2 regions of the Streptomyces thermoviolaceus genome follow, and region 2 is predicted to be linked to the other one. Evidence: riboswitches for the same ligand, from Rfam matches in the RefSeq annotation. Region 2 holds a riboswitch; the other holds the start of a gene.

Region 1 (15,499 bases), 3.6 Mb from region 2:
CCATCGGGGGCCGCGGGTCGTTCGGGACCGCGTTGCGGTTGACGGTGATGCCGACCTCGTGCAGCCGGTCCTCGGCCTGCCGGCCGTCCAGCGCGGACGCGCGCAGGTCCACCAGGACCAGGTGCACGTCCGTGCCGCCGGTCAGCACGGCGATGCCGGCCTCGCGGGCGTCCGGGGCCGTCAGGCGCTCGGCGAGGATCCTCGCGCCCTCCACTGTACGGCGCTGGCGCTCCTCGAACTCCTCGGACGCCGCGACCTTGAAGGCCACCGCCTTCGCCGCGATCACGTGCTCCAGCGGGCCGCCCTGGAAACCGGGGAAGACCGAGGAGTTCAGCTTCTTCGCGAAGTCCGTGCTGCGGGACAGGATGATCCCGCCGCGCGGGCCGCCGAGGGTCTTGTGCGTCGTGGAGGTCACCACGTCCGCGTACGGCACCGGGTTGGGGTGCAGGCCTGCCGCGACCAGGCCGGCGAAGTGGGCCATGTCGACCCACAGGAAGGCGCCGACCTCGTCGGCGATCCGGCGGAAGGCGGCGAAGTCCAGCTGCCGCGGGTACGCCGACCAGCCGGCGATGATCACCTTCGGGCGGTGCTCCTTGGCGAGCCGCTCCACCTCGGCCATGTCGACCAGGCCGGTGGCGGCGTCCACGTGGTAGGCGACCACGTGGAACTGCTTGCCGGAGAAGTTCAGGCGCATGCCGTGGGTGAGGTGGCCGCCGTGCGCCAGGTCCAGGCCGAGGACGGTGTCCCCGGGCTGGGCGAGGGCGAACAGGGCCGCCTGGTTGGCGGAGGCGCCGGAGTGCGGCTGCACGTTGGCGTACGCGGCGCCGAACAGGTCCTTGACCCGGTCGATCGCGATCTGCTCGGCGACGTCGACGTGCTCGCAGCCGCCGTAGTAGCGGCGGCCCGGGTAGCCCTCGGCGTACTTGTTGGTCAGGACCGAGCCCTGGGCCTCCATCACCGCGAGCGGCGCGAAGTTCTCCGAGGCGATCATCTCCAGCGTGGACTGCTGGCGGACCAGCTCCGCGTCGAGGGCCGCGGCGATCTCCGGGTCGAGCTCGTGCAGCGGGGTGTTGAGGGCAGTCATGCCGGGATCGCTCCTCAGCCCTCGTTCTGGGCCGTGTACTCGTCGGCGGTCAGCAGGTCCGTGGGCTCCTCGGCGACCCGCACCTTGAACAGCCAGCCGTCCTCGAAGGGGGCGGAGTTCACCAGCGACGGGTCGTCGACGACGTCCTGGTTGATCTCGGTGACCTCACCGGTGACCGGCGAGTACAGGTCGGAGACGGACTTGGTCGACTCCAGCTCGCCGCAGGTCTCGCCCGCGGTCACGGTGGAGCCGACGTCGGGGAGCTGGGCGTAGACCACGTCGCCGAGCGCGTTCGCCGCGAACTCGGTGATGCCGACCGTGGCGACGCCGTCCGCGTCGGCGGGCGACAGCCACTCGTGCTCCTTGCTGTACCGCAGGTGCTGGGGGTTGCTCATGGTGTGAATTCTCCTGTACCGGGTCACGTGCTGATGACAGGGGCTGAGGGGAGCCGCCGGCGGGCGGCGGGGCGGGCGCGCGCGCCGGGCCTGCGGCGACGCGCGCCCGACGGCTACTTCTGCCGCTTGTAGAACGGCAGCGCCACGACCTGGTACGGCTCGTGGCTGCCGCGGATGTCCACGCCGACGCCCGGCGTGCCCGGGGCGGCGTACGCGGCGTCGACGTACGCCATGGCGATCGGCTTGCCCAGGGTGGGGGAGGGGGCACCGGAGGTCACCTGGCCGATCACCTCGCCGCCCGCGACCACCGGGTACCCGGCGCGCGGCACCCGGCGGCCCTCGGCGACCAGGCCGACCAGGACCCGCGGCGGGTTCTTCTCGGCGCGCTCGGCGGCGGCCAGCAGCGCCTCGCGCCCGACGAAGTCGCCCTCCTTGTCGAACTTGACCACCCGGCCGAGCCCCGCGTCGAACGGGGTCAGCTCGGTGGTCAGCTCGTGCCCGTACAGCGGCATGCCGGCCTCCAGGCGCAGCGTGTCACGGCAGGCCAGCCCGCACGGGACGACGCCGGCGCTCTCGCCCGCCTCGCTCAGCGCCTGCCACAGCCGCACCGCGTGCTCGGGCGCGACGAACAGCTCGAAGCCGTCCTCGCCGGTGTAGCCGGTGCGGGCGATCAGGGCGGGCACACCGGCGACGGTGCCGGGCAGCCCGGCGTAGTACTTCAGGCCGTCCAGGTCGGCGTCGGTGAGGGAGGCGAGGACGGCCGGGGAGGCGGGCCCCTGGATCGCGATCAGCGCGTAGGCGTCGCGGTCGTCGCGGACCTCGGCGTCGAAGCCGGCCGCCCGCTCGGTCAGCGCGTCCAGCACCACCTGGGCGTTGGCGGCGTTGGCGACGACCAGGAAGGCGGTCTCGGCGGTCCGGTAGACGATCAGGTCGTCCAGGATGCCGCCGTCGGCCCGGCAGATCATGGTGTAGCGGGCGCGGCCGACCGCGATCGAGGCGATGTTGCCGACCAGGGCGTGGTTCAGCAGGGCGGCGGCCTGCGGGCCGGTCACGGTGATCTCGCCCATGTGGGACAGGTCGAACAGGCCGGCCTTCGTCCGCACGGCCAGGTGCTCCTCGCGCTCGGAGCCGTAGCGCAGCGGCATGTCCCAGCCGGCGAAGTCGGTCATCGTCGCACCGAGCGAGCGGTGCACCGCGTCCAGCGCGGTACGGCGGAGCGGACGGGCGTCGGAACTGCTCATCGGGGTGGTCTCCCAGGCATGAGGGACGAGGACGGGACGGATCGGTGTCCTCCCCATCTGTCATCGGAACCTGAGAGGTTCGCCATGACCGCCGTCGGGCGGACGTCACGGCTTGCACCTTGGGTGGAGCCACTGCGGCAGCGGCCCGCTTTTCAGATGTGCCTCGCCCGCGCGGTAACGGTGCCTGAGAGATTCAAGGGAGGGACTTGCTCCTTCGGCGCCCCGGGCACACGTGCGGGTGACGTGCTCCCGGGAACTCTCCCGCGCGGATTCAAGCGGCCGGTATGCAATTGGCGCGCACATCATTGCACGACCGGCCGCATCGTGGCAGCGCCCCCTTTTGTGACCGGGCTGTGGCAGAACGCGCACGGGACGGTGAGCATCGCGCCATTACCTTCTCTTTACGCGCGATGGGCAGGTGACCCCCACCGCCCAGGGGAGGGACGATGAGCTCGAACAGGACCGTGCCGGCGTACGCGACGGGCCGCGCGCACTGCCTGGCCCTTCCCGTGGTCCCCCGCCCCGCGGCCCGCGAGCGCGCCGGGCACCCCGCACCGGTCGTCCGCGACCTGCGGGACCGGGACGGCCGCGGGCCCCGCGCCCTGCTGTTCGGGCCGCGCGACGTGGTGGTGGTCACCGGCCTGCCCGGCGCCGGCAAGTCCACGCTGATGCGCCGCACGGTGCGCGGACCGGTGATCGACTCCCAGGACACCCGGGAGCGCTGGGACGCCCGCCTGGCCGGCCGCCTGCCCTACGCCGTCTACCGCCCCCTGGTCCGGCTCGCCCACTACGCGGGCCTGCGTCGCGCCCTGCGCACCGGGGAGGGGATCGTCGTGCACGACTGCGGCACCCAGTCCTGGGTCCGTGCCTGGCTGAGCCGGGCCGCCCGCCGCAGAGGCGCCCTGCTCCACCTGATCGTGCTGGACGTCAGCCCCGAGCAGGCCCTGGACGGACAGCGCCGGCGCGGCCGCGGGGTGTCCCGCTACGCCTTCGGCCGCCACCGCCGTGCCACCGCCCGGCTGCTGCGGGGTGTGGCGGCGGGCGAGCCGCCGGCGGGCTGCGGTTCGGTGACCGTCCTGGACCGCCACAGCGCGGACGGACTGCGGCGGATCGGGTTCACCGGCGGCCACGGTCGCATCACCCGATAGCCTTTCGATCACAGCAAAGTTGTTGAGCAGGCGGTGGAGATGGCTTACCCGGACTTCCCGGACTTCCCGGCACAGGCGCACCCGCAGCCGCACGGCGGCTGGCCCGGCAACGAGCTCGAGGAAGTGCTGTCCGCGTCCCTGGGCGTGCCGTCGGCCGCCGGCCGGATCGTCGAGGTGCTCGCCCGCAGCAGTCTGTGGGTGCCGCTGCCCAACGGCGGCGGCCCCGACAGCGTCCCGCTCGATCTGCCCACGCTGGAGATCGACGGTCAGGCGTATGTGCCCGTCTTCAGCTCCGAGGAGCAGTTCCGCCAGGTCGCCGGCTCCCACATGTCCTTCGCGGTCGCGCCCGCGGTGGAGTTCGCCCGCGGCCTGCCCCCGCAGGCCGGCATCCTGATCAACCCCGACGGCGTGGTCGGCATCCCGCTGCCCCCGGCGGCGGTGGCCGAGCTGTGCCGGGCGGACCGCACCGAACTCGACGGCCCCGGGACCGGCGGCCGGGTCCGCCTCTTCGAACCCGACTGGCAGGACGACCCGGTGGACTTCCTGTCCGCCGCCGGCGCCGAGTTCGACGGCATCGGCGTGGTGCGCACCGCCCGCCGCTGCCTGGCCGCTGTCGAGACGGACGACCCGCAGCTGTACATAGGCGTCGAACTCTCCCAGTGGGAGGGCGATCTGCGGGCCCTGCCCCTGGAGGCCCTCGGCCGCGCCCTGGCCAAGGCCCCGGTCGCGTGGCCGGTCAGCCTGGTCCTGCTGGACGTGACCGACGACCCGGTCGCCACCTGGATGAGGGACACGATCCGGCCGTTCTACCAGAACGACCGGTGACGACCCACCGCCCGCCGGCGCACCTGCCGGCGGGCCCGCGAGCACGACGGGAAGTCAGAGCCGGTCCGAACAGGGCCTAAGCTGGACGCACGGCTCGGTCGAGACCTTGGAGCATGGAGGGGCGGTACAAGTGAGCGCCAGCGCAAGCGGCACCGCGACCGGGCACGTGGAGCAGATGCTGCGCCAGGTGACCCCCGGGCGCTACGACGCCTACGAGGCGCTGCTGCGCGCCCTCGCCACGCCCGCATCCGGCCAGGTCTGGATGCTGCTGTGGCAGGGGCAGGCCGGGTCGCCCGACGCCCAGTGGGCGCGCATGGAGGTCGACGGCCACGGCTACGCCCCCTGCGTCACCTCGCCCCAGGAACTGTCGGCCAGCGGCTGGAACCGTTCCTACGAGGTGGTCGACGGACTCGACGCGGCCCGCGTCCTCTACCCCGGCCACTACGGGCTGTGGCTCAATCCGCACGCCCCGGGCGGCGGAGTCGGCATCCCGTGGCTGGATCTGCGCCGTATCGCCACCGGCCTGGACCGTCAGCCCGCCGGTCCGCTGCGCCTGTCGGAGCCGGTCATGGACCTGTCGCACTTCTACGCCCTGCTCGCGCAGCACGCGCACCGCACCCCGGTGGTCCGTTCGCTGCGCCGGGCCTGGGTGCAGCCTGCGATCGGCGCGCCCTACCTGGCCATCGGCCTGGACCTGTACGACTCCTCGCAGCCTTCCGTCGAGGCGGTGCGGACGATGATGCAGCCCTGCATGAGCGCCCTGCCCGACGGACTGCCGGTGTCCACCGTGGCGATGGCCGACGACTACGACCCGGTCGCGATGTGGCTGCGGGCCAACGCCCGCCCGTTCTACGACCGCCAGGCGCACGCCGGTGCCGCGCCGAACCAGCCGGGCGGCTACGGCTACCCGCCGGCCGGCGCCGCGTACTGAGCGCACAGCGACGACCGCCCATATCTCCCGACTCGCCCCGCACTGGGGGCAGTTGACGCGACGCGGGTCTACGCGCGCAGCTGCGGGAGCTTTGGTCCGCATCCCGCCCGGATAGCCCAACTGGCCCTTGTCCGCCCCGCGTTACCCACTGTCCGCATAACGGATCTCCCCAGGGCGCATCACGGTTAGGCATCCTTTCGCCGACAGCCCTGGCACCGGCTCGCCGTGGCGTTGAAGACTCCCGCTCCAAGGGGCCCGCGCCCCTTCGTACGACGGACTGACCATGCCGCCACTGCGGCAAGTGCAAACCGGTGACAGCCGGTTGAGAGGGGTCCCTGCCTGATGACGGCACCATTGCACGAGCCGGCCGCGGAAGCGGCCCCGAGCGCGGCCGACGAAGCGGCGGTGGCGGCCACCGGTGCGAAGGCGGTCCAGGGCCGTTCGCTGGGACGGATCGCCTGGGAGCGCCTGAAGCGGGACAAGCTCGCCCTGACGGGCGGGATCGTCGTGCTCGTGCTCGTCCTGGTCGCGGTGCTCGCACCCGTGATCGCGCACCTGGTCGGCCAGGACCCGGAGACGCACCACGAGGACCTGATCGACCCGCTGTTCGGCACCCCCACCGGATCCCTCGGCGGCATCAGCGGCGAGCACCTGCTCGGCGTCGAACCGGTCAACGGCCGCGACATCTTCGCCCGCATCGTCTACGGCGCGCAGATCTCGCTGCTGGTCGGCTTCCTGTCCGCGGTCGTGGCGGTGGTCATCGGCACCGTCCTCGGCATCCTGGCCGGCTTCTTCGGCGGCTGGGTGGACGCCGTGATCAGCCGCATCATGGACGGTCTGCTGGCCTTCCCGCAGCTGCTGTTCATCATCGCGCTGGTGTCCGTGATGCCCGACCGGCTGCTCGGCCTGACCGGGACGAGCGTGCGGGTGCTGCTGATGATCGTCGTCATCGGCTTCTTCGGCTGGCCGTACATCGGCCGCGTGGTGCGCGGCCAGACGCTCAGCCTGCGCGAGCGCGAGTACGTGGACGCGGCCCGTTCGCTGGGCGCCGGCCGCTTCTACATCCTGTTCAAGGAGCTGCTGCCCAACCTCGTCGCGCCGATCATCGTGTACACGACGATGATGATCCCCACCAACATCCTCACCGAGGCGGCGCTCAGCTTCCTGGGCGTGGGCGTCAAACCGCCCACGGCCTCCTGGGGACAGATGCTCTCGACCGCGATCGACTACTACGACTCGGACCCCATGTACATGGTGGTCCCCGGTGTGGCGATCTTCATCACCGTCCTTGCCTTCAACCTCTTCGGCGACGGCGTGCGCGACGCGCTCGACCCGAAGGGCTCCCGCTGAACCGCCGTACCCCCAAGCAACCCGTGGCACCGGCACGGGGTCTCTCATCTACTCCGGAGGATCCGCAACGTGACTACCCAACGCACCTCAGGGCGGCGCAGGCAGGCTTTGGCCGCTGCGGCCGTGGTCGCAGGGCTGCTGACCACGGCGGCGTGCGGCGGCGGCAAGGACGACGGCGGTGACGACGGCGCGGCCGGCTTCAACGCGGCCAACAACAAGGTCGCCCAGGCCTCGCTGGTCAAGAAGGGCGGCGAGCTGAAGTTCGCGAGCACCCAGGACGCCGACTCGTGGGACACCACCCGCGGCTACTACGGCTTCATGTGGAACTTCTCGCGCTACTACAGCCGTCAGCTGCTGACCTACAAGGCGGCCCCGGGCGCCGACGGCGCCGAGCTGACGCCGGACCTCGCCACCGACATGGGCCAGGTCTCGGACGGTGGCAAGACCTACACCTTCCACCTGCGCGACGGGATCACCTGGGAGGACGGCAAGCCGATCACCTCCAAGGACATCAAGTACGGCATCGAGCGCGTCTGGGCCCAGGACGTCCTCTCCGGCGGTCCCATCTACCTCAAGGACGTCCTCGACCCCAACGGCACCTACAAGGGTCCGTACAAGGACACCAGCAAGGACCACCTGGGCCTGAAGGCGATCGACACCCCGGACGACAAGACGATCGTCTTCCACCTGCCGGAGCCCAACTCCGACTTCCTCCAGCTGGTCGCGCTGACCTCGGCGTCCCCCGTGCGCCAGGACAAGGACACCAAGTCGCAGTACGGCCTGCGCCCCTTCTCCTCCGGCCCGTACAAGTTCGAGTCGTACTCGCCGGGCAAGTCCCTGGTGCTGGTGCGCAACGAGAACTGGAATGCCTCCTCGGACCCGGTCCGCAAGGCCTACCCGGACAAGATCAGCATCAAGTTCTTCACCAACGCCAACGACATGGACCAGCGTCTGCTGGCCGGCGACTACGACCTGGACCTGGCCCAGACCGGCATGTCGCCGCAGGGCCGCACCACCGCCCTGAAGTCGCACAAGGGCAACCTGGACAACCCGGTCTCCGGCTACATCCGCTACGCGGTCTTCCCGCAGAGCGTGAAGCCGTTCGACAACATCCACTGCCGCAAGGCCGTCCTCTACGGCGCCGACCACGTCTCCCTGCAGACCGCGCGCGGCGGCCCCATCGCCGGCGGTGACATCGGCACCAACATGCTGCCGCCGGCCGTGCCGGGCGCCGAGGGCCAGGCGTACGACCCGTACGAGATGGCCGGCGCCAACAAGAACGGCAACATCGCCAAGGCCAAGGAGGAGCTGAAGGCCTGCGGCCATCCGAACGGCTTCAGCACCACCATCGCCGTGCGCAACAACAAGCCGGTCGAGGTCGCGACCGCCGAGTCGCTGCAGGCCTCGCTGAAGAAGGTCGGCATCAACGCCCAGATCGACCAGTACGACGGCTCCCAGACCGCCGGCATCATCGGCAGCCCCTCGAACGTGGAGAAGAAGGGCTACGGCATCATCATCATGGGCTGGGGCCCGGACTTCCCGTCCATCCAGGGCTACGGCATGCCGCTGTGGGACAGCCACTACATCCTGCAGAGCGGCAACAACAACTACGCCCTGATCAAGGACGAGTCGATCGACAAGCTCTTCGACGAGTTCGTCACCACCCTGGACGAGGCGAAGAAGAAGCAGATCGCCACCGAGATCAACCACAAGGTCATGGAGGGCGGCTGGTACCTGCCCTTCACCTTCGAGAAGTTCATCAACTGGCGCTCCTCGCGTCTGGCCAACGTGTACACGTCGAACGCGTACAACGGCATGTACGACTTCGTGAACCTCGGCCTGAAGTCCTCGAAGTAGTCCCGGCACACCGGCCGTACGGCACGAAAGGCAGGTGAAGGCCGGCGCGGCGGGACCGCGGGCCGCCCCGGAGCCCCACCGTCGAAAGGCGGGAGGGCACCGACCGGTGGCGGCCCGCGGCCCGCGGCGGGCCGCAAGCTGTGCTCGCTTACCTCATCAGGCGGTTGTTCGCCGCCGCAGTGATGCTCGTGGTCGTCGTCCTGGCGGTCTTCTGCATCTTCTTCGTCTTCCCCAAGTGGGCGGGCGTCGACATCGCCAGCAGCTTCGTCGGCAAGCAGGCCGACCCGGCGGCTGTCGAGGCGGTCCGGGCCAAGCTCGGCCTGGACGACCCGGTCTACAGCCAGGTCTGGGAGTTCTTCAAAGGCATCTTCGTGGGCCGCACCTACGTGGGCGGCGGCGACGTCACCCACTGCGCCGCGCCGTGCTTCGGCTACTCCTTCCGCACCGAACAGGCCGTCTGGCCGGTGCTGACCGACCGGTTCCCGGTGACCCTCGGGCTGGCCCTGGGCGCCGCCGTGCTGTGGCTGGTCTTCGGCGTCGCCGCGGGCGTGCTGTCCGCCCTCAAGCGCGGCAGCCTGTGGGACCGCGGCGCGATGGTCGTCGCGCTGGCGGGCGTGTCCCTCCCGATCTACTTCACCGGCCTGCTCTCGCTGGCGATCTTCGCCTACGGACTGGGCTGGATCAACGGCCAGTACGTGCCGGTCGGCGACAGCTTCTCCGGCTGGCTCGGCGGCATGCTCCTGCCGTGGATCACCCTCGCCTTCCTGTACGCGGCCATGTACGCCCGCATCACCCGCGCCACGATGCTGGAGGTGCTCGGCGAGGACTACATCCGCACCGCCCGCGCCAAGGGCCTGAAGGAGCAGGTGGTCATCCGCAAGCACGCCATGCGCTCCACCCTGACGCCCATCCTGACCATGCTCGGCATGGACCTCGGCGCCCTGATCGGCGGCGCGATCCTCACCGAGACCACGTTCAGCCTCCCCGGCCTCGGCCAGAAGGTGCTGGACGCCATCAAGAACCAGGACCTGCCCTTCATCCTGGGCGTCACCCTGATCACCTCCCTGGCGGTGCTCATCGCCAACCTCGTGGTGGACATCCTGTACGCCGTGATCGACCCCCGAGTGAGGCTCGCATGACCGAACTCAGCAAGAGCGGAGCCGCCGTGGGGGAACCCACCACGGCGTCACCCGCCCCGACCGCCTTCCTGGAAGTGCGCGACCTGAAGGTGCACTTCCCGACCGACGACGGCCTGGTGAAGTCCGTCGACGGGCTCAGCTTCCAGCTGGAGAAGGGAAAGACCCTCGGCATCGTGGGCGAGTCCGGCTCCGGCAAGTCGGTGACCTCGCTCGGCATCCTCGGCCTGCACACCGCGGGCCAGTACGGCAAGCGCAGGCCGCAGATCTCCGGCGAGATCTGGCTCAACGGCACCGAGCTGCTGTCCGCCGACCCCGACGAGGTGCGCAAGCTGCGCGGCCGGGAGATGGCGATGATCTTCCAGGACCCGCTGTCCGCGCTGCACCCGTACTACACGATCGGCGCGCAGATCGTGGAGGCGTACCGCCTCCACCACGACGTCTCCAAGAAGGCCGCCCGCCGGCGCGCCATCGAGATGCTGGACCGGGTGGGCATCCCGCAGCCGGACAAGCGGGTGGACAACTACCCGCACGAGTTCTCCGGCGGCATGCGCCAGCGCGCGATGATCGCCATGGCGCTGGTCAACAACCCCGAACTGCTCATCGCCGACGAGCCGACCACCGCGCTGGACGTCACCGTGCAGGCGCAGATCCTCGACCTGATCCGGGATCTGCAGAAGGAGTTCGGCTCCGCGGTCATCATCATCACCCACGACCTGGGCGTCGTCGCCGAACTCGCCGACGACATCCTGGTGATGTACGCCGGCCGCTGCGTGGAGCGCGGCCCCGCCGAGAAGGTGTTCGACGAGCCCCGCCACCCCTACACCTGGGGTCTGCTCGGCTCGATGCCGCGCCTGGACCGCGACCAGCAGGACCGGCTCATCCCCGTCAAGGGATCGCCGCCCTCGCTGATCAACGTCCCCTCCGGCTGCGCCTTCAACCCGCGCTGCCCGTACGCCGACGTCCCCAAGGACAACGTCACCCGTACGGTCCGTCCCGAACTGACCGAGGTCGGCAGCCGCCACTGGGCCGCCTGCCACATGACGCAGGAGCAGCGGGAGCGGATCTGGACCGAAGAGATTGCGCCGAAGCTGTGAGCGAGGACAAAGCCGTGACCACTCCCGCGAAGAGCGACGGTGCCGCCCTCACCAAGGACGCCGCGGACGGCGCGCCTCTGCTGAAGGTGACCGGGCTCAAGAAGCACTTCCCGATCAAGAAGGGGCTCTTCCAGCGTCAGGTCGGCGCCGTGCACGCCGTCGACGGGCTGGACTTCGAGGTGCGCGCCGGGGAGACCCTCGGTGTCGTGGGCGAGTCCGGCTGCGGCAAGTCGACGATGGGCCGGCTGATCACCCGGCTGATGGAGCCCACCTCCGGACGCATCGAGTTCGAGGGCAAGGACATCACGCACCTCGGCGTCGCGGGCATGCGCCCCATGCGCCGCGACGTGCAGATGATCTTTCAGGACCCGTACTCGTCGCTGAACCCGCGCCACACCATCGGCACCATCGTCGGCGCCCCCTTCCGCCTCCAGGGCGTCGAGCCCGAGGGCGGGATCAAGAAGGAGGTGCAGCGGCTGCTGTCGGTGGTCGGGCTCAACCCCGAGCACTACAACCGCTATCCGCACGAGTTCTCCGGCGGCCAGCGCCAGCGCATCGGCATCGCTCGCGCGCTCGCCCTCAAGCCGAAGCTCGTGGTCGCCGACGAGCCGGTCTCCGCGCTGGACGTGTCGATCCAGGCGCAGGTGGTCAACCTGCTGGACGACCTGCAGCAGGAGCTGGGCCTGACCTACGTGATCATCGCGCACGACCTGTCCGTCGTCCGGCACGTCTCGGACCGGATCGCGGTGATGTACCTGGGCAAGATCGTCGAGCTGGCCGACCGGGACGCGCTGTACAAGACGCCGATGCACCCGTACACCAAGGCGCTGATGTCGGCCGTCCCGATCCCGGACCCGCGGCGCAAGAACGCCAAGAGCGAGCGCATCCTGCTCAAGGGCGACGTGCCCTCGCCGATCTCCCCGCCGAGCGGCTGCCGCTTCCACACCCGTTGCTGGAAGGCCACGGAGATCTGCCGCCGCGTCGAGCCGCCGCTGAAGGAGCTGCGCCCCGGCCAGCGGGTGGCCTGCCACCACCCGGAGAACTTCGCCGACCAGGCACCGCACGACACGGTGCTGCTGTCGGCGATGAAGGACGCCGCGGGACGGGGGGCCGAGGACGCCCTGGCGAAGTCCGGCGAGACCTCGGCGGCGGTGAAGGCGGTCACGAAGGAGGACGGCAAGGGGTCCGTCGAGAAGACCGGCAAGGGGTCCGTCGAGAAGACCGGCAAGGGGGCGGGCGGGAAGTCCGTCGAGAAGGTCGGTGAGAAGTCCGGCAAGGAGGCCGGCCAGAAGACCGTCGAGAAGCCGGGTGAGAAGTCCGGCAAGGAGAGCGGCAAGGAGACCGGGAAGAAGACCGGGAAGAAGACCGGAAAGGAAGCCGCCGGGCCGGACGCCGGTGACGCCCCCGTCGCCGTCGACGTGGAGAGGACCGGACCCGCCAGGAAGGCGGACCCGTCCGACGAGGACCAGGGCTCCGGCATGGACCGGGACTCCGGCAGTTCCCAGGACTCCGGCAGCTCCCAGGACTCCGACGACTTCGACGACGACTGACGCGCTGACGCGCCTCGAGGCGCGGCGCCGCGCACCCGGCCGGACGGGAGAGCGCGCGGCCGTCCCGTCCGTGCGGTCCGCCGAGCGGCGCGCGGGCACGGACGGGACGGCCGCACCGGTGCTCTCCCGTCCGGGGTGTCCGGCGGCCACGTAACAATGGGGGGTGCTTCAGCAACTGTTCAGCCCCTCCGTCCAGCACACGCTCGACGTCGTCGGCATCTTCGTGTTCGCCATCTCGGGCGCGCTGCTGGCCGTCCGCAAGAACTTCGACGTCTTCGGCATCGCCGTGCTGGCCGAGGTGACGGCGCTGGGCGGAGGTCTGTTCCGTGATGTGATCATCGGGGCGTTGCCTCCGGCCGCCTTCACCGACCTCGGCTACTTCCTCACCCCGTTGTGCGCCGCGTTGGTGGTCTTCTTCCTGCATCCGCATGTGGAGCGCATCCAGACGGCCGTACTGGTGTTCGATGCGGCCGGGCTGGGACTGTTCTGTGTGACGGGCACCACCAAGGCCTACGACTACGGCCTCGGATTGACCGCGTCCGCGACCCTGGGCCTGGCCACCGCCGTGGGCGGTGGCGTCCTGCGCGACGTCCTCGCCAACGAGGTGCCTTCCCTGCTGCGCTGGGACCGCGACCTGTACGCGGTGCCGGCGATCGTGGGCGCCACCCTGGTGGTGCTGTGCATCCACTACGACATGCTGTCCCCGCTGACCAGTGCGCTGGCCGCCGTCACCGCCTTCGTGATCCGTCTGCTGGCGATGCGTTTCCACTGGCGTGCGCCGCGGGCCTGGAACCGGCGCTCGACCGTGCGGGAGGAGTAGCCGGGACATGCTGCGGGGCGCGGTGCTGCAGCCTGCCGCCGCCAGGCAAAAAGCTACCGCTTAGTAATTTCGTGTTGTACTGTTCAGCCATGTCAGAAGCAGCCTCCGCCCCGGCCGGCCAGGCCGCCATCGGCGACAGCGAGTTCGACCGGGACACCGCCCTGGTCCGGCGTGCCCCCGGCGTCTACGACATCGACCTCTCGGCCGGCTGGTCCATCATCAACGCCGTCAACGGCGGTTATCTGCTGGCCGTCCTGGGTCGTGCGCTCGCGGACGCCCTGCCCCACCCGGACCCGTTCACGATCACGGCCCACTACCTCACCGCCTCCCAGCCCGGGCCGGCCGTGGTGCGCACCGAGGTGGTGCGCACCGGCCGCACCCTGTCCACCGGCCAGGCCTCGCTCTTCCAGTACGACGAGGACGGCCGTGAGGTGGAGCGCATCCGGGTGCTGGCCTCCTACGGCGACCTGGACGCCCTGCCGGACGACGTGCGCACCGCGGCGAAGCCGCCGGCGATGCCGCCGCTGGAGCAGTGCCTCGGACCCGAGGACGGCCCGGCCCCCGTCTCCGGCAGCTCGGCCATCACCGGCCGGCTGATGCTCAAGCTCGATCCGGCCACCGCCGGCTGGGCCGTGGGCCGGCCCTCCGGCAAGGGCGAGATGCGGGCCTGGTTCGGCCTGGCCGACGGCCGCGACGCCGACCCGCTCTCGCTGCTGCTCGCGGTGGACGCGCTGCCGCCGACCGCCTTCGAACTGGGCCTGTCCGGCTGGGTGCCGACCGTGGAGCTGACCGTCCATGTGCGCTGCCGCCCCGCGCCCGGTCCGCTGCGCGTGTCCATCACCACCCGCAATCTGGCCGGCGGCTTCCTGGAGGAGGACGCCGAGGTCTGGGACAGCGCGGACCGGCTGGTGGCCCAGTCCCGGCAGCTCGCCCGGGTCCGGCTGGGCTGAGACGCGCGGTCCGGACGCGTCGCGTGCGGGGTGCGGCCGGCCGTGCCTCGCACGCGACGCCTGTCCGGAGCCCGTGGCGACACGGCTCGATGCGGCTTCAACCGTGCGGATGCGACACGGTCGCGGCCGGACGGATGTGGCGAGGCTGCACCCGTACGGATGTGACGCGGCTGCACCCGTACGGATGTGACGCGGCCTGCGTCGCGCAGAAGCCGCATGCCTCGCCCGGTGCGCCGGCGCCTGCGCCGGCCGCAGGGGAGCCACTCCGCGGCTCCGTCAGTCGAGCCAGTGGCGGCGGCCGATGCTGATCAGGCGCAGCTGCCGCCTGGCCAGCCGGATGACCTGCTCACGGGCGGAGGCGGCCCCGTCCAGCGCCTCCAGGAACAGTGATGCGGTGATCAGCATCTGGTCGACGTAGAGGTGCGCGAGCATCAGCAGGTCCTCCTCGCTCCAGCCCGCCGCCTGCTCGTCCTTGGCCAGCTCCTCCTTCAGTTCGCGGGCGAACCGGGCCAGCTGCTCCCGGATCGCCTCCCGCACCGGCTGGACCCCGCCGTGGCGCTCGCGTGCGATGAACCGCACATGCGCCGCGTGCTCGTGCACATGACCCGCGATCAGGTCCACGGCCCGCGCGATGCGTTCCTCGCTGTCCGCCGCCGGGGACACCGTCGTCCGGATCATCGGATGCAGGCTGCCCAGTGCCTCCTCGACCAGGGCCACGCCGAGATCCGCGATGGAGCGGAAGTGCCGGTAGAAGGCGGTCGGGGCGACGCCGACGGCCCGGGTGACCTCGCGCAGGCCCAGGCTGCTCAGGCTCTGTTCCTCCAGCAGGGCCAGCGCCGCGTCCAGCAGGGCCTGACGGGTCCTGAGCTTCTGGGCCTGCCGGACGCCGAGGGTGTGACTCATGCCATGCAGTTAACAACTGTTCTCTGGAATTTCCAAGGGAGGTGTGACGCTAGACTCAGTAGTCAGTGAACAACTGTTACCGCAGCGTTCGTCCCCGCGAACGCCCAAGGGGGACCACCACATGCTGTTCCTCGTCGCCGCACTGCTGCTGCTCGGCGTCGTCCTGGGCACCGTCGCCCACGCGCCGCTCGGTTTCACCGTCATCGCCGCCG
Region 2 (15,499 bases):
CGCCTGTCACGACGAGATCGAGCGGATCCGCGACGACAACGGCCTGCCCGGCACCGAGGACTTCGTCTTCGTCGAGGTCACGGTCACCGACCCCTCCGAGTTCGAGACGGGCCTGTGCGTCCACGGCGGCGTCGTGCACGACCGTTACCGTGTGCTCTCCCTGGAGTCCACCTCGATCCCCAACGCCCTGGCCGCCCTGCTGCTGTACGTCCGCGACACCACCGGCAGCATCCCGCACGTCTACTTCCCGTGGACCGAGGGGAACCCCTTCCACAATGTCCTGCGCTTCTTCCTCTTCGGCAAGGCGAGGTCGCAACCGCCGCCCGGCAGGTGCTGCGCGAGGCCGAGCCGGACCCGGCCCGACGGCCCCGTGTGCACACCGGCTGATCCCCGCTCGCCCGCGGTGCCGTTCAGCGGCGCCGGATCATCCGAAGACCGGCCCCTTCGAGGGCGGGCCGCGCCCGGCCGGAGGGCGAGACGTGCACCCGCATCGGATGCGGGCGATGCCCGCCCCGAGTCACCGGCAGTACCCGCGACAGCCGCACGAGGCGGACGTTCCTCGGTGGACGTCGTGACGACGATCGACCCAGCCGTGCCGGCGGACTTCGGTTCTGCCTCCTGGCACGTGCGGCCGGGTCACCGTCGCCGACGTGAGGCGGAGCCGCCCATGCCGAGGGCGTCCCGCACACGGTCGTAGACGCTCAGCGGTACGCCCAGCAGGGCGTTCCCCGGTGGCCGCCGGGGGACGACGGGGTGCGGGTGTGTCGGGGCGGTCCGTCTCACCGCCGCCCAGGTGGTGCCGAGGGTGCGCAGCCGGGCGGTGCCTGTCACCTCCTGCAACCGGGGCAGGAGCAGATCCTCCTCGTCGCGGACGTCTTCGCGGATCAGGGAGAAGACGCGCCGGACCTTGTCCTCCCGCTCCGGGGCACCGGCGGGCAGTCGCTCGATGTCCGCGACGAGATCGTTGATCTGCTGGTGCTCTTCCTCGACCCGGGCCGTCAGTTCCTCGCCGTCCGGGACGGTGGCTCGTACCACGGGCCACAGCACCGTCTCCTCCGCGAAGGCATGGCTGAACACCAGCTGCACCACCTGCTTCAGGGCGCGCTCCCGCCGGCGCAGATCCTCCTCGGCGTCGAGGTAACGGCTCATCAGACGGTCGATCTCTTCGTGCTCGCGCCGTTGCCGCACCAGGATGCTGCCGCTTCCACCGAGCTGCTCGACGGTCTGGTCCGTGAGGGTCCTCGGCATGGTCGCTCTCTGATCGCTCGTGTGCTCCGGGACAGGGACGCGCCCGCCTGTCGGGCTGCGGGACGGGCCATGACGCATGCCGGGTACCCGCCCTCGGGACCCCGACAGTGAGAAAGCAGGCACTCGGTTGCCCGTGCCTGCTGTTCCCCGTCCCGGTGTCAGCCGGCGCCTTTCTCCGACTCCGACCGGTGCTTCAGGGCTTGGTCCGTGGTCTCGCCGGATGTGTCCGGCTTGGAGCGACCTTCTTCCTCGGGGTGGACGTCCCGCTCTTTCGTCTCCCTCTCCAGAGGCGACGAGGGTTCGCGCGCTTCTCGGGAACCGCTCATGGTTGTCCTCCATGCGTCCTGTCCGTCGGGACGTGGCGGGTTCCCTGGGCACATGGCGCGAAACGGGTGTGAGCCGGGCTGTGCCGACAGCTGGACACGGTCATATCGAGACGCGGTCCGCGCCCCATTGCGCTGGGAGGACGGGCTGCCCGGCTTCGTCGTCGGCGTGCCTGTCCAGCGGAGGGAGTTCCCCGCTGCGGCGACGAGCCCTCGGGGTTCCTGTCCCATGCCCCGACCGCCCAGGTGTGCTGTTCCGGGACGTCGGTGACACGCGGGACGGGTGCGTGAACGGGTGAGGGCCTTCTGTGGGTTCGCAGGGGAACCACAGGGGCACGGCGGTCGCCGTCCGTGCCCGGACGGCGACCGCCCCGCGTCCGCACCGGTCCCGGCGCGTCCTATCGTGACGGGCATGCAGTCCTACACCATCGGTCAGGCGGCCCGCCTGCTCGGAGTCAGCCCGGACACCGCCCGCCGGTGGGCGGACGCGGGCCGGGTGGCCACGCACCGCGACGAGAGCGGGCGCCGGGTCATCGACGGCCGGGACCTGGCCGCGTTCTCCGTGGACCTGGCCCGCTCCGGCGACGAGGCCGGCGAGACCCCCCGCACCTCCGTGCGCAACGCCTTCCCCGGCATCGTCACCGCGATCAAACTCGGCGACGTCGCCGCCCAGGTGGAGATCCAGGCCGGCCCGCACCGCCTGGTCTCCCTGCTGACCCGGGAGGCCGTGGAGGAACTCGGCCTGGAGGTGGGCATGGAGGCAACCGCCCGGGTGAAAGCCACCAACGTCCACGTCGACCGCGGCTGACACCGCCCACAGGGCTGTGCCCCGGTCCGCGTGCGCGGTGCACGCGGACCGGGGCACAGTTTGGGCCGTGGGGCGCGGCCGGCAGGGCCGCGCCGTCCGTCCGGCGGATCAGTCCTCGTAGGCGTCCGGCGGCGGGCAGGAGCAGACGAGGTTGCGGTCGCCGAAGGCCTGGTCGATCCGGCGCACCGGCGGCCAGTACTTGTCCGCGGCCTGCACTCCGCCCGGGAAGGCGGCCTCCTCACGGGTGTAGGGGTGCTCCCAGGTGCCGGCGAGGGAACCGGCGGTGTGCGGGGCGTTGCGCAGCGGGTTGTCGTCCGCCGGCCACTCGCCCGCGCCGACCTTGTCGATCTCGGCCCGGATCGCGATCATCGCATCGCAGAAGCGGTCCAGCTCGGCCAGGTCCTCCGACTCGGTCGGCTCGATCATCAGCGTGCCGGCCACCGGGAAGGACATCGTCGGCGCGTGGAAGCCGTAGTCGATCAGCCGCTTGGCCACGTCGTCGACGGTCACACCGGTCGCCTTGGTCAGCGGGCGCAGGTCGATGATGCACTCGTGCGCGACCAGGCCGCCGGGGCCGGTGTACAGCACCGGGTAGTGCGGCTCCAGGCGCTTGGCGATGTAGTTCGCGGACAGCACCGCCACCTGCGTGGCCCGCTTGAGGCCCTCGCCGCCCATCAGGCGCATGTAGGCCCAGGAGATGGGCAGGATGCCCGCGCTGCCCCACGGCGCCGCGGAGACCGGACCGACGCCGGTCGCCGGGCCGGCCGACGGCTGCAGCGGATGGTTGGGCAGGTACGGCGCCAGGTGGGCGCGCACCGCCACCGGGCCGACGCCGGGTCCGCCGCCGCCGTGCGGGATGCAGAAGGTCTTGTGCAGGTTCAGGTGGGAGACGTCGCCGCCGAAGTGGCCCGGCTTGGCGAGGCCGACCAGCGCGTTGAGGTTGGCGCCGTCGACGTACACCTGCCCGCCGGCCTCGTGCACCTGGGCGCAGATGTCCGCGACGTGCTCCTCGAACACCCCGTGCGTGGACGGGTAGGTGATCATGAGGACCGCCAGCTCGTCGCGGTGCTTGTCGATCTTCGCCCGCAGGTCCTCGACGTCGATCTCGCCGTTCTCGGCGGTCTTGACGACGACGACCTTCATGCCGGCCATCACCGCGCTGGCGGCGTTGGTGCCGTGCGCGGAGGACGGGATGAGGCACACGGTGCGCTGCTCGTCGCCGTTGGCCCGGTGGTAGCCGCGCACGGCCAGCAGGCCGGCCAGCTCGCCCTGGGAGCCGGCGTTCGGCTGCAGGGAGACCTTGTCGTAGCCGGTGACCTCGGCGAGCCGGTCCTCCAGCTCACGGATGAGCGTGAGGTAGCCCTCGGCCTGCTCGGCGGGCGCGAAGGGGTGCAGCTGCCCGAACTCCGGCCAGGTGACCGGCTCCATCTCCGTGGTCGCGTTCAGCTTCATGGTGCAGGAGCCGAGCGGGATCATGCCGCGGTCCAGCGCGTAGTCGCGGTCGGCCAGCCTGCGCAGGTAGCGCAGCATCGCGGTCTCGGAGCGGTGCTGGTGGAAGACCGGGTGGGTCAGGTAGGCGTCGGTGCGCTCCAGCGTCGCGGGCAGGGCGTCCTCGGTGCTCGCGTCCAGCGCGTCGATGTCGCCCTCGGTGCCGAAGGCGGCCCAGACGGCCTGAAGGTGGGCGCGTCGGGTGGTCTCGTCGCAGGCGACGAGGACGTGGTCGGCGTCGACGAGGTGCAGGTTGACGCCCTTGTCGCGGGCGGCGGCGACGACCTCGGCGGCCCTGCCGGGCACCCGTGCGGTGACGGTGTCGAAGAAGGCGTCGTGCACGATCTCCACGCCGCCCGAGCGCAGGCCCGCGGCGAGGATCGCGGCGTAGCGGTGGGTGCGCCGGGCGATGTCCTTCAGGCCGTCGGGGCCGTGGTAGACGGCGTACATGCCGGCCATCACGGCGAGCAGCACCTGTGCGGTGCAGATGTTGCTGGTGGCCCGCTCGCGGCGGATGTGCTGCTCACGGGTCTGCAGCGCGAGCCGGTAGGCCTTGGCGCCGTCGGCGTCGACGGAGACGCCGACCAGACGGCCGGGCAGGTTGCGGGTGAACTCCTCGCGGACGGCCATGTAGCCGGCGTGCGGTCCGCCGAAGCCCATCGGCACGCCGAAGCGCTGGGTGGTGCCGACGGCGATGTCGGCGCCCAGCTCGCCGGGGGACTTCAGCAGGGTCAGGGCGAGCAGGTCGGCGGCGACGGTGACCACGGCGCCCAGCTCGTGCGCCTGGTCGATGACCGGCTTCAGGTCGCGCACCGCGCCGGAGGCGCCCGGGTACTGCAGCAGGACGCCGTTGATCTCGCGTTCGGCGATCTCGGCCGGGATGCCGTCGCCGAGGTCGGCGACGACGACCTCGACGCCGGTCGGTTCGGCGCGGGTGCGGACCACGGCGACGGTCTGCGGCAGGGTGTCCGCGTCGACGAGGAACAGGCCCTTCTTGTTCTTGCCGACGCGCCGGGACAGTGCCATCGCCTCCGCGGCCGCGGTGCCCTCGTCGAGCAGGGACGCTCCGGAGGTCGGCAGCCCGGTCAGGTCGGCGACCATGGTCTGGAAGTTCAGCAGGGCCTCGAGCCGGCCCTGGGAGATCTCCGGCTGGTACGGCGTGTAGGCCGTGTACCAGGCGGGGTTCTCCAGGACGTTGCGCAGGACGACGGGCGGGGTGAAGGTGCCGTAGTAGCCGAGGCCGATCATCGAGGTGAGGACCTGGTTGCGGCCGGCCAGCGCGCGCAGCTCGTCCAGCACCTCCGCCTCGGTGCGGGCGCCGGGCAGGTCGAGATCGTCGGCGCTCTTGATCACTTCGGGGACGGCGGCGGCGGTCAGCTCGTCGAGCGAGCCGTACCCGACCTGCGCGAGCATCTTGGCCCGGGCTTCCTGGTCGGGGCCGATGTGGCGGTGTTCGAAGGGCGTTCCCCGTTCGAGCTGCGAGAGGGGGATGCGCTGGGCGGTCATGCGGAGGCCTCCTGGTCTGACGCGACCTTCGAGGGACACCACGGCTCGGGTGTCCCGACGGCCTCCCCCTCTGTCATCGACCTGAGAGCTTCACCGGACTGCCCTAGGGCACCCGGTTTTCACCGTCGGTGAGAGCGGAAGCCGTCGACACCCGCTCTGCTTTCCAGAGTGACCTCGTCCGTGCGGTACAGGGGCCTGAGAGTTTCCGGGGAGGATTTGCTCCTTCGGCGCCTCCGGCGGTCGCCGGGGGACTCTCCCGCACGGGGTCAGCAGCCGCTGTCAGCGTACCAGCGGGCACGACGGCCGACTCGGGTGGCCGTTCGACGGATTCTGCCTTTTCGTTGTGCTGACGGATGAGGTGCGACCCAGTGGAGGATCCGTGCAGACCGACATCGATCCGCGCAGTCTGATCGGCCGGAAAGCCGTCGACCGCAACGGCCGCAAGATCGGTACCGTCGACGAGGTCTACCTCGACGACGCGACCGGCGAACCGGAGTGGGCGGCCATACGCACCGGGCTGTTCTCCCGCGACGCCTTCGTGCCGCTGGAACCGAGCGAACTGGTGGACGGCGTCCTGCGCATCCCCTTCGAGCGGACCCTGGTCCGGCAGGCCCCGGACCTCGGTGTCGGCCGCCACCTCTCCCCCGAGCAGGAGCTGCGGCTCTACCGCCACTACGGCCTCGACGTGTCCGCCCCCGAGCCGCTGCCGGACCGGGACTTCGGCAAGCTGGCGGGGTCGGGCTCGGAGGAGGCCTGACCCCGACCCGACCGGCTTCCGTCCACCCGAACGGAGCATCTGGCACCGCCCGGCGCCGTTCCCGGTCCGCCGGCGCCGGTGCCGGTGCCGATGTCGGGCACGGCGGGGGTCCTCAGGCCGCCGTTCCGCCTCGGAGCCCGGTGTCCCCCGGCGTGCCGGAGGGGCCCGGGCACACCAGCGGCAGCGGTTCGGCGGGCTGCAGGGCCGGGTCGTCGACCCGGAAGGTGCGCACCCGGCCCGGTGCCGAGTGCGGCGTCTCGAACCGGACGGTGACCCGGCCCAGGCCGCTGCCCTGCACCCAGCCGTGCCCGTACTCCTCGTGCCGCACGTCGTGGCCCGCGCGCCACTGCCGCTCGGCGGGTCCGGACGGCTCAGGGGCCGTCCCGTCCGCGGGCTCCTCGCCCGGCGAAGTCCGCTGCCCGCCGGCGGCCTGCGCGAACAGGTCCTCCTGCGTGTAGTCGGCGAGTCCGGTCACCCCCACCCCGAGCAGCCGTACGCCGCCCGTGGTGTCCACCGCGTCCAGCAGCCGGGCGGCCGCCTCGCGCACCACGGCGGGGTCGTCGGTGGGGCCGCGCAGGGTCTCGGACCGGGTCAGGGTGGAGAAGTCGTACCTCCGTACCTTCAGCACGATCGTGCGTCCCGACAGCCCGGCCGCGCGCAGCCGCGCGACGCAGCGGTCGGCGAGCCGGCGCACCTCCAGTCCCACCCGCAGCCGGTCGTGGATGTCGACGTCGTAGGTGTCCTCGACCGACACCGACTTCGCCTCCCGCTCGGCCACCACCGGCCGGTCGTCGCGGGCCAGCGCCATGGCGTACAGCGCGTGCCCGTGGGCCTTGCCCAGCAGCCGGACGAGTTCGTCCTCGCCGGCCTCGGCGAGTTCCCCGACGGTGTGGATGCCGGCCCGGCGCAGATGGTTCTGGGTGGCCGGGCCGACGCCCGGCAGGGCCCGCACCGGCATCGGCGCGAGCAGGTCGCGTTCGGTGCCGGGCGGGATGAGGACCAGTCCGTCGGGTTTGGCCTGCTCCGAGGCGATCTTGGCGAGCATCTTGGAGGCCGCGAGGCCCACCGAGCCGGTCAGTCCGGTGACGGCCCGGATGTCGGCGCGCAGCTTTCTGCCCACCCGTTCGGCCGCATCCGCGTCCCGGGCGGCGCCGCCGGCCTCCAGGTCCACGTACGCCTCGTCCAGGCTGAGTGGTTCCACCAGCGGTGACAGGGTCCGCAGCAGCCCCATCACCTGCTCGCTGATGGAGCGGTAGAAGCCGAAGCGCGGCACCAGGTAGGCGGCGTGCGGTGCCAGTCGCCGCGCCTGGGCCATCGGCATCGCCGAGTGGACGCCGAAGGCGCGTGCCTCGTACGACGCGGTCGACACCACCCCGCGCGGTCCGAGCCCGCCGACGACGACGGCCTTGCCGCGCAGGCTCGGCTTGGACGCCTGCTCCGCCTGGGCGAAGAAGGCATCCATGTCGAGATGCAGGATCGTCGGTGTGGTCCTCACGTCTTCGATGCTGCACCACACCACTGACACCGCCCGGGCGCCGGGAGGGCCGCGACAGGGGCGGGCCGGGCGGGTGTGGTCAGACGGCCCGGTTGCGGCGCCGGGCCAGCTCGTCGCCCGGGTTGTGGCCGATCAGGGTCTCGCCGGTGTCGATGCGCTCGCCGTGCAGCTGGGACAGCGCGCTCTCCACGTCGCGCCACACCACGCCGACGGCGATCCCGAACACGCCCTGGCCGCCCTGGAGCAGGGCGTGCACCTCGTCGGGCGAAGTGCATTCGTAGACGGTGGCGCCGTCGCTCATCAGCGTCATGCGCTCCAGGTCGCGGAATCCACGCTCACGCAGGTGCTGGACGGCGGTCCGGATGTTCTGCAGGGACACACCGGTGTCCAGGAACCGCTTGACGATCTTCAGGACGACGACGTCCCGGAAGCTGTACAGACGCTGCGTGCCGGAGCCGTAGGCGGGCCGCACGCTCGGCTCGACGAGCCCGGTGCGGGCCCAGTAGTCCAGTTGCCGGTAGGTGATGCCGGCCGCCGCGCAGGCCGTCGGGCCCCGGTAGCCGATCTGGTCGGACCCCACAGTCGCCGCCCCGGTGCTGCTGCTCGGGGCGGGCAGGGGCCGCAGCGGAGAGTGATCGGCCGCCCCGCCCTGCTTCGGGTATCCCGTGGAGCGGAGCCGGGAGCCCGGGGATGAGTACGCGCCGTTCTTTCCGACACCGCGTCCGGGAACGCCCCCAGCCGTACCGTCGCCGCTGCTTCTCACGCCGACCTCCGTCCTTGACCTGCCTCCTCGACGGTAGGCAGTCACCGGGGGTGCGTCAACGATCGCCACACTCGGCACGCCGAGTGATAATCACCCTACGAGTGGTTTCTCGTGCCTCACCGCGGGGAAAGGCTAGCCGAATGCCGTCCGGGGGCCGGACGGGTCCCCCCGGTCACCGCCTGTGACCGTGCGGCCGGCGGCGGCCCCCGGCGGTCACTGGTTGCTGGTGCCGAAGTCCTCCGGCGAGATCTGGTCGAGGAATTCGCGGAACTTCTCCACTTCGTCCTCCTGCTCGTCGGGGATGGCGATGCCCGCGTCGTCGAGGACCGTCTCACTGCCGTAGATCGGCGTGCCGGTGCGCAGGGCCAGCGCTATGGCGTCGGACGGCCGCGCGCTCACCTCGACTCCGCTGGCGAAGACCAGCTCCGCGTAGAAGACGCCTTCCCGCAGATCCGTGATCCGTACTTCGGTCAGTTCCTGGCCGACGGCCTCCAGCACGTCCTTGAACAGGTCGTGGGTCAGCGGTCGCGCAGGGGCCATCCCCTGCTGGGCGAAGGCGATCGCCGTCGCCTCCCCCGGTCCGATCCAGATGGGGAGGTACCGATCGCCTCCCACTTCACGCAGCAGCACGATCGGTTGGTTGGAGGGCATCTCGACCCGGACACCTACGACATCGAGCTCGTTCACACAGCAACCCTAGGCCGATGCCGGGACGTTTGGGTAGTCGGGCCGGGACCGGGACGGCGATCCGGTCGCACGGACGCCGCCTGCTCAGGGCAGCCGCACCCCGAGGGCGCTCTGCACCAGCGCGGAGTGCAGCTTCAGGGTCAGCGCCGCCAGCTCCTTGGCCCGGGCCTCGGCATGCGCCCTGGTCTGCGGATTGCGGTGCCGCCTGAGCGGCGCCACGACCTGCTCGACCAGCCCGGCCTCCCGGTCCGCGGCGGCCTTCATCAGCCGCAGGTGCCTCGGCTCGATGCCGAAGCCGCCCAGGGCCCGCACCAGCGAGGCCACGGTGACCGCATCGGCGTCGTAGGCGCCGTCCTCCATCGGGGTGAGCAGCCCCCAGGACTCCCACTCCTCCAGCTCGCCTTCCGCGATCTCCGCGGCCTCGAGCAGCTCGTCCCGCCCGATCCGGGCCCCCGGGGGTGCCCCCGAGGGCGCCGGCAGCGGCTCGCCGTCGCGCTGCCGGCCCAGGACCGGCAGCTGGACGGCCTCGCCGCGCTCGACGGCGTCCAGGTACTCGCGGATGACCTTCAGCGGCAGGTAGTGGTCCCGCTGCATCCGCAGCACCCGGCCGAGCCGCTCGACGTCCTCGGCGCTGAACTTGCGGTACCCCGCCGGGGTCCGCCGCGGCTCGACGAGCCCCTCCGACTCCAGGAAACGGATCTTGGAGATGGTGACCTCGGGGAACTCCTCGCGCAGCACGTTCAGCACGGTGCCGATGCTCATCAGCTCGCCGTCCGCGGCGGTGGCGCCGTTGCCGACGCCACCGCTCGGTGTTCGAAGCATGGACCTTCCCTGGGGTCTGGCCGGATGGAGGACAGGCCGGCCGGGCACCGGCAGGTTCAGTAGCCCTGCCGGCTCGCGAAGAAGACCAGCCGGTACTTGCCGATCTGCACCTCGTCACCGTTGGACAGGGCGACCTCGTCGATCTGCTCCCGGTTGACGTAGGTGCCGTTCAGGCTGCCGACGTCGGCCACCTTGAACACGCCGTCCGGACCGCGACGGAACTCCACGTGGCGACGCGAGACCGTCACGTCGTCCAGGAAGATGTCGCTCTCCGGATGACGCCCCGCCGTGGTCACCTCGCCGTCCAGCAGGAAGCGGCTGCCGGAGTTCGGGCCGCGGCGCACCACCAGCAGCGCGGATCCGGCCGGCAGCGCCTCCACTGCGGCCAGGGCCTCCGGCGAGAGCATCGGCGTCTGGCCGGTGCTCTCCGAGTCGTAGGCCTCCAGGCCGGAGATGGAGATCGTCGACGTCGTCTCCGACGCACGCTCCGGCACGGCACCGGGCCGCAGCGGCGCACCGCAGTGGGAGCAGAAGCGGCTGTCCTCCGCGTTGTGGTGCGCACACCGCGAACAGACCAGGGCGGACATGGACGGATCCTCCTGCCGCGGCTGCCCCGCCGGGGCGGGTGACGCGTACGGGTCGGTGGCAAGCCCTCCACCCGTGCGTGAGGTTGACGGTTGGCCGAAACCTATGCCGCCGGCCTGGGCAGGGTCAACAGACGCCGCGCCCGGTGTGCCGGAATTGCCTCCGGCCGGCCCCGGGACCTGGTCGCGGAAGAGCGGACGCTGGCCTTCCGCATCGGGCTGGGCGCGGTGGCGGGCGGTCGCGTTGCCGCCGTCCTCTCGCGCGCTCTTGCCGAACAACTTCGCAAACAACTTCACGGGCGATTCCCCTTGACCGAAACAGACCCGCCCGTGGGGCAGGACGAACCCTGACTGCATAGGCCGGTCGAACCGGACATCCTCACAACGTCCGTGTCCACCGGACAGTTTCCATCACGCACCGTCGAGCCGGTGCGCCGACCCCCCGCAACCTCATGCCCTCGCCGGACGGTCGTCATGCGCCCCCGGGTCACCGGGCGGACGACCGAGCGTAGTCAGGCTGCTCCGCCGCTCGCAAGGCGTCCACGACGATCTTGTCCGACCGCTCGATGCTCACGGTGGCCTGCTCCTTCTCCAGCGTCTGCACCACGCCTCCAGGGATGTTGAGCGCCGGTTCCAGGTCCTGCGGTTTGCCGATGACCTTGAAACGATACGGCGCTTCGATCTTGTTCCCGTCGACGTCCACGTTCTTGCCGGAGTCCGTCAGGTACGTGTTCGCGACCACGCGTACCCCGTTGACCTGGATGGCTTCCGCTCCGGCCGCGCGCAGCTCCTGTATCGCGTCGAGCAGCATGTCCGCCTGGACCGTCCCCTTCGTGTCCTCGATCGTCATGGTGATGCCGGGTCCCTGCGCGGCCACCGTGCCTGCCAGCACGCCGAGTTGCCTCTCCTTCTCGAGCGTCTGCTTCCGGGCCTCCTCGGCCTGGTCGGAGCTGTTCTCCAGCTCCTGGCGCTGTTTTTCGAGACCCTGCTTCTCGTCCTCAAGACGCTGTGTGCGGTCGTCCAGTTCATCGAGGATCCGCACAAGATCCTCCTGACGGGCGCCCCGCAGCGCGCTGCTGCTGTCACTGGTGGAGGCGACCTGCACCGCCAGACCGAAGCCCAGGCCGAACAGCAGCAGGGCGACGACGAGTTGATTGCGCGTGAAGCGCGGCGGCCACAGCCCCTGGACCAGGCGCTGCCGACCGGTCGGCTCGGGCTGCGGGTCCTCGCCGGCCCCGACGGCCTCCTCGGGTGCCCGTCCGGGCACCTCCGGGGGCAGTTCCCTGCGCAGCCTGTTGTCGCGGTGGTCGGGCGGGGTGGGCACCGGCTGGGCGCCGGGCAGTTCCTTCGCGTCGCTCATCGTTCTCTCACGCCCGGAAGACGTGCCGCCGGATGGCCGCGGCGTTGGAGAAGATACGGATGCCGAGCACGACCACGACGCCGGTGGACAGCTGGGCTCCGACTCCCAGCTTGTCGCCCAGGAACACGATCAGCGCGGCGACGACCACGTTCGACAGGAACGACACCACGAACACCTTGTCGTCGAAGATGCCGTCGAGCATGGCCCGCAACCCGCCGAAGACGGCGTCCAGCGCCGCCACGACGGCGATCGGCAGGTACGGCTCGACGACCGCTGGAACCTCGGGCCGGACCAACAGTCCGGCCACGACTCCCACGATGAGGCCCAGTACGGCGATCACGATGTGCCCTTCTCAGTCTTCTGTGCGTTCGGCTGTGCGGACGTCCCGGCCGGCTGTGCGGTGCGCAAGATCACAGTCGGTGCGGCGGGCAGTTTCAGGTCGTTCTCCACGGAGATCGCGGTACGGATGCCGTAGTCGTCCTGGAGCGCGTGCAGGTACAGCCCGTCGGCACTGTTCTGGAACCGGCTGCTCAGCCGCTGCCCGTCCCCCACCGCGAGCACCGTGTACGGCGGCACCAGCGGCCTGTTGTCGACCAGTATGGCGTCTCCCGCGGCCCTGATCGCCGACAGGGCGGTCAGCCGCTGCCCGTTGATGGCGATCGCCTCGGCCCCGGACTGCCACAGTCCGTTGACGACCCGCTGCATGTCCCGGTCGCGCACCCGGCCGGTGTCGGAGAACCCGGACGAGATCCGGGGATCCCCGTCACCGCCGGTGGAGGCCTCCTTGGCATCGTCGACGACGAGTTTGACGCCCGGCCCGTGCACGGCCGTGGCGCCCGACAGGACGCCCACGAGGTCGGCGCCCGCGTCGTCGCCGCTGTGGCTCAGGGCCTGGCGCTGCCGCGCGCCGACGTCCGCGCGGAGCGCGTCGACACTGCGCTGCAGCTTGTCCGCCGAGGCCGTCTCCCGGTCGATGCGGTCGATCAGTTCCTGACGCTCCTTGGCGACCACGGGAGCCGCCTCACGTGCCTGTGCGGCCCCCAGGGTCACGACCGCGGCGGCCAGCACCAGACCGCCGGCCAGCACCAGCCGTGCGCGCAGGGTCTTCGGCAGGCCGCGCCCGCCGGGGTCCTTCTTCCGTGCGGCTGCCTCGGCGTAGCCGTCGTCGAGGCTGTGATCCATCACGTTGGTGATCAACGACATGGAGGCGTCCGGACGGGAAGGCCGCGCGGGGGTACGCCGATCGAGGGGTTGCTGCGGCATGCCGCACATCGTCGCACGTGCCCGGCCGGTCCATCGAACGGCCCCACCGGCGTGCCGGACAGGCCCGTTGCAGGGGCACTTGTCCGGCACGTGCGTGCTGTCCGTCCGGTCACCGGGTGCCGTCCGCACGGACGGCCGGCGCACGGGCACCGTCCCGCGCGCCGGCCGTCACCGCTCGGTCCGGGTCAGCGTCCGGCGCTGTCGACCACCGCGGACCACTCGTCGAGCAGCGCCTGGGCGGAGGCGTCGTCCGGCCCCTCGGCCCACAGGTGCGTGACCGCCTCGGCCGGGTCCGGCAGCACCATGACCCAGCGGCCGTCGCTCTCGACGACCCGCACACCGTCGGTGGTGTCGACGTGCCGGTCGCCGGCCGCCTCCACCACGGTGCGCATCACCAGGCCCTTGACCGCCCACGGCGTGGCCAGGTCCTTCTTCAGGACGTGGGCGCGCGGGATCCGGGCGTCGATCTGACTGAGCGTGAGCTGGGTGCGGGCCACCAGCCCGATGAGCCGGACGAAGGCCGCCGTGCCGTCGTAGACGCTGCTGAACTCGGGGACGATGAACCCGCCCTTGCCGTCGCCGCCGAAGATCGTGCCCTCCTGACGGCCGACCCGCGTCAGGTCGTCCGGCGAGGTGGTCGTCCACTCGACCTGGGTGCCGTGGTAGGCGGCCACCTGTTCGGCGATCCGCGTGGTGGTCACCGGCAGCGCCACCCGGCCGCTGCGCCGTTCCGCCGCGACCAGGTCGAGCATGACCAGCAGCGCCCGGTCGTCCTCGATGATGCGGCCCTTCTCGTCGACCAGCGACAGCCGCTCGCCGACGGGGTCGAACCGCACACCGAAGGCGGCCCCGGAGGACGCGACGATCTCGCCGAGCCGCACCAGGCCCTTGCGGCGCATCTCCTCGGTCTCCGTCGGCCGGGACTCGTCCAGGCCGGGGTTGATGGTCAGGGAGTCGACGCCGAGCTTGCCCAGCAGGCTCGGCAGGACGAGGCCGGCGCTGCCGTTGGAGGCGTCCACGACGACCTTCAGCCCCGACTCGGCGATCCCGGTGGTGTCGACGTTGCGCAGCAGCGAACCGGTGTAGGAGTCGAAGACGCTGGAGGGGAAGTGCAGGTCGCCGATCTCGCCGGGGAACGCCCGCCGGTACTCCTGGCGGGCGAAGACCCGGTCCAGTTTGCGCTGCCCGGCCTGGGACAGGTCGGCGCCCTGCCCGTCGAAGAACATGATGTCCACCGAGTCCGGCACACCGGGCGTCGTGCGGATCATGATGCCGCCGGCGCTGCCGCGCGCGGTCTGTTCGCGGGCGACGGGCAACGGCACGTTCTCCAGGTCGCGGACGTCGATGGCGCTGGCCTGGAGCGCGGAGATGACGGCACGCTTCAGGGCGCGGGCGCCCCGGGAGTGGTCGCGGGCGGTGGTGACGGTGGCGCCCTTCTTCAGGGTCGTCGCGTAGGCACCGGCGAGGCGTACGGCGAGCTCCGGGGTGATCTCCACGTTGAGGATGCCGGAGACACCACGGGCGCCGAACAGGTGGGCCTGGCCGCGCGATTCCCAGATGACGGAGGTGTTGACGAAGGCACCGGCCTCGATCGTCTTGAACGGGTAGACCCGCACATTGCCCTGCACGATCGATTCTTCACCGATGAGGCATTCGTCGCCGATGACGGCGCCGTCCTCGATGCGTGCGGCACGCATGATGTCGGTGTTCTTGCCGACGACGCAGCCGCGCAGGTTGCTGTGCTGGCCGATGTAGACGTTGTCGTGGACGACGGCCTTGTGCAGGAAGGCGCCGCTCTTGACGACGACGTTGGAGCCGATGACCGTGTGCTCGCGGATCTCTGCGCCGGCCTCCACCTTGGCGTAGTCGCCGATGTAGACAGGCCCGCGCAGCACGGCGTCGGGGTGCACCTCCGCTCCCTCCGCGACCCAGACGCCGGGCGAGATCTCGAAGCCGTCGAGCTGGACGTCGACCTTGCCCTCCAGCACGTCGGCCTGCGCCTTCACATAGCTTTCGTGGGTGCCGACGTCCTCCCAGTAGCCCTCGGCGACATAGCCGTAGATGGGCTTGCCTTCCTTCATCAGCTTCGGGAAGACGTCGCCGGACCAGTCGACGGGGACGTCGGGCTCGACGTAGTCGAAGATCTCCGGCTCCATCACATAGATGCCCGTGTTGACGGTGTCGGAGAAGACCTGTCCCCAGGTCGGCTTTTCCAGGAAGCGTTCGACCTTGCCTTCTTCATCGACGATGGTGATACCGAATTCCAGAGGGTTGGGCACCCGGGTGAGGCACACCGTCACCATGGCGCCTTTTTCCTTGTGGAACCGGATGAGATCGGTGAGGTCGAAGTCGGTCAGCGCATCGCCGGAGATCACCAGGAAGGCATCGTCTTTCA

Evidence for each region. Region 2 has a riboswitch for glycine ahead of gcvP (aminomethyl-transferring glycine dehydrogenase). Riboswitches for the same ligand answer to the same signal wherever they lie in the genome.
Region 1: linked by a shared signal. The riboswitch ahead of gcvT (glycine cleavage system aminomethyltransferase GcvT) and the one ahead of gcvP (aminomethyl-transferring glycine dehydrogenase) in region 2 are both predicted to bind glycine.

The regions. Positions count from the first base shown of each region.
Region 1 is NZ_CP109280.1:1,670,773-1,686,271, reverse strand. Features, by position in the region: gene glyA (serine hydroxymethyltransferase) at 1-1,084, opposite strand, end outside; gene gcvH (glycine cleavage system protein GcvH) at 1,099-1,479, opposite strand; gene gcvT (glycine cleavage system aminomethyltransferase GcvT) at 1,593-2,720, opposite strand; glycine riboswitch at 2,883-2,994, opposite strand; gene OG899_RS07300 (AAA family ATPase) at 3,167-3,868, shown strand; gene OG899_RS07295 (enhanced serine sensitivity protein SseB) at 3,908-4,693, shown strand; gene OG899_RS07290 (enhanced serine sensitivity protein SseB C-terminal domain-containing protein) at 4,869-5,624, shown strand; gene OG899_RS07285 (ABC transporter permease) at 5,967-6,974, shown strand; gene OG899_RS07280 (ABC transporter substrate-binding protein) at 7,044-8,831, shown strand; gene OG899_RS07275 (ABC transporter permease) at 8,972-9,970, shown strand; gene OG899_RS07270 (ABC transporter ATP-binding protein) at 9,967-11,064, shown strand; gene OG899_RS07265 (ABC transporter ATP-binding protein) at 11,079-12,614, shown strand; gene OG899_RS07260 (trimeric intracellular cation channel family protein) at 12,778-13,434, shown strand; gene OG899_RS07255 (thioesterase family protein) at 13,524-14,384, shown strand; gene OG899_RS07250 (TetR family transcriptional regulator) at 14,661-15,287, opposite strand; gene OG899_RS07245 (hypothetical protein) at 15,409-15,499, shown strand, end outside.
Region 2 is NZ_CP109280.1:5,260,576-5,276,074, reverse strand. Features, by position in the region: partial or broken gene OG899_RS23000 (hypothetical protein) at 1-387, shown strand, start outside; gene OG899_RS22995 (hemerythrin domain-containing protein) at 637-1,248, opposite strand; gene OG899_RS22990 (hypothetical protein) at 1,407-1,574, opposite strand; gene OG899_RS22985 (molybdopterin-binding protein) at 1,984-2,379, shown strand; gene gcvP (aminomethyl-transferring glycine dehydrogenase) at 2,488-5,373, opposite strand; glycine riboswitch at 5,547-5,642, opposite strand; gene OG899_RS22975 (PRC-barrel domain-containing protein) at 5,753-6,130, shown strand; gene OG899_RS22970 (DNA polymerase IV) at 6,243-7,625, opposite strand; gene OG899_RS22965 (MerR family transcriptional regulator) at 7,705-8,388, opposite strand; gene OG899_RS22960 (bifunctional nuclease family protein) at 8,602-9,075, opposite strand; gene OG899_RS22955 (MerR family transcriptional regulator) at 9,160-9,897, opposite strand; gene OG899_RS22950 (FHA domain-containing protein) at 9,954-10,838, opposite strand; gene OG899_RS22945 (DUF881 domain-containing protein) at 10,969-11,841, opposite strand; gene OG899_RS22940 (small basic family protein) at 11,849-12,181, opposite strand; gene OG899_RS22935 (DUF881 domain-containing protein) at 12,178-13,113, opposite strand; gene OG899_RS22930 (mannose-1-phosphate guanyltransferase) at 13,290-15,499, opposite strand, start outside.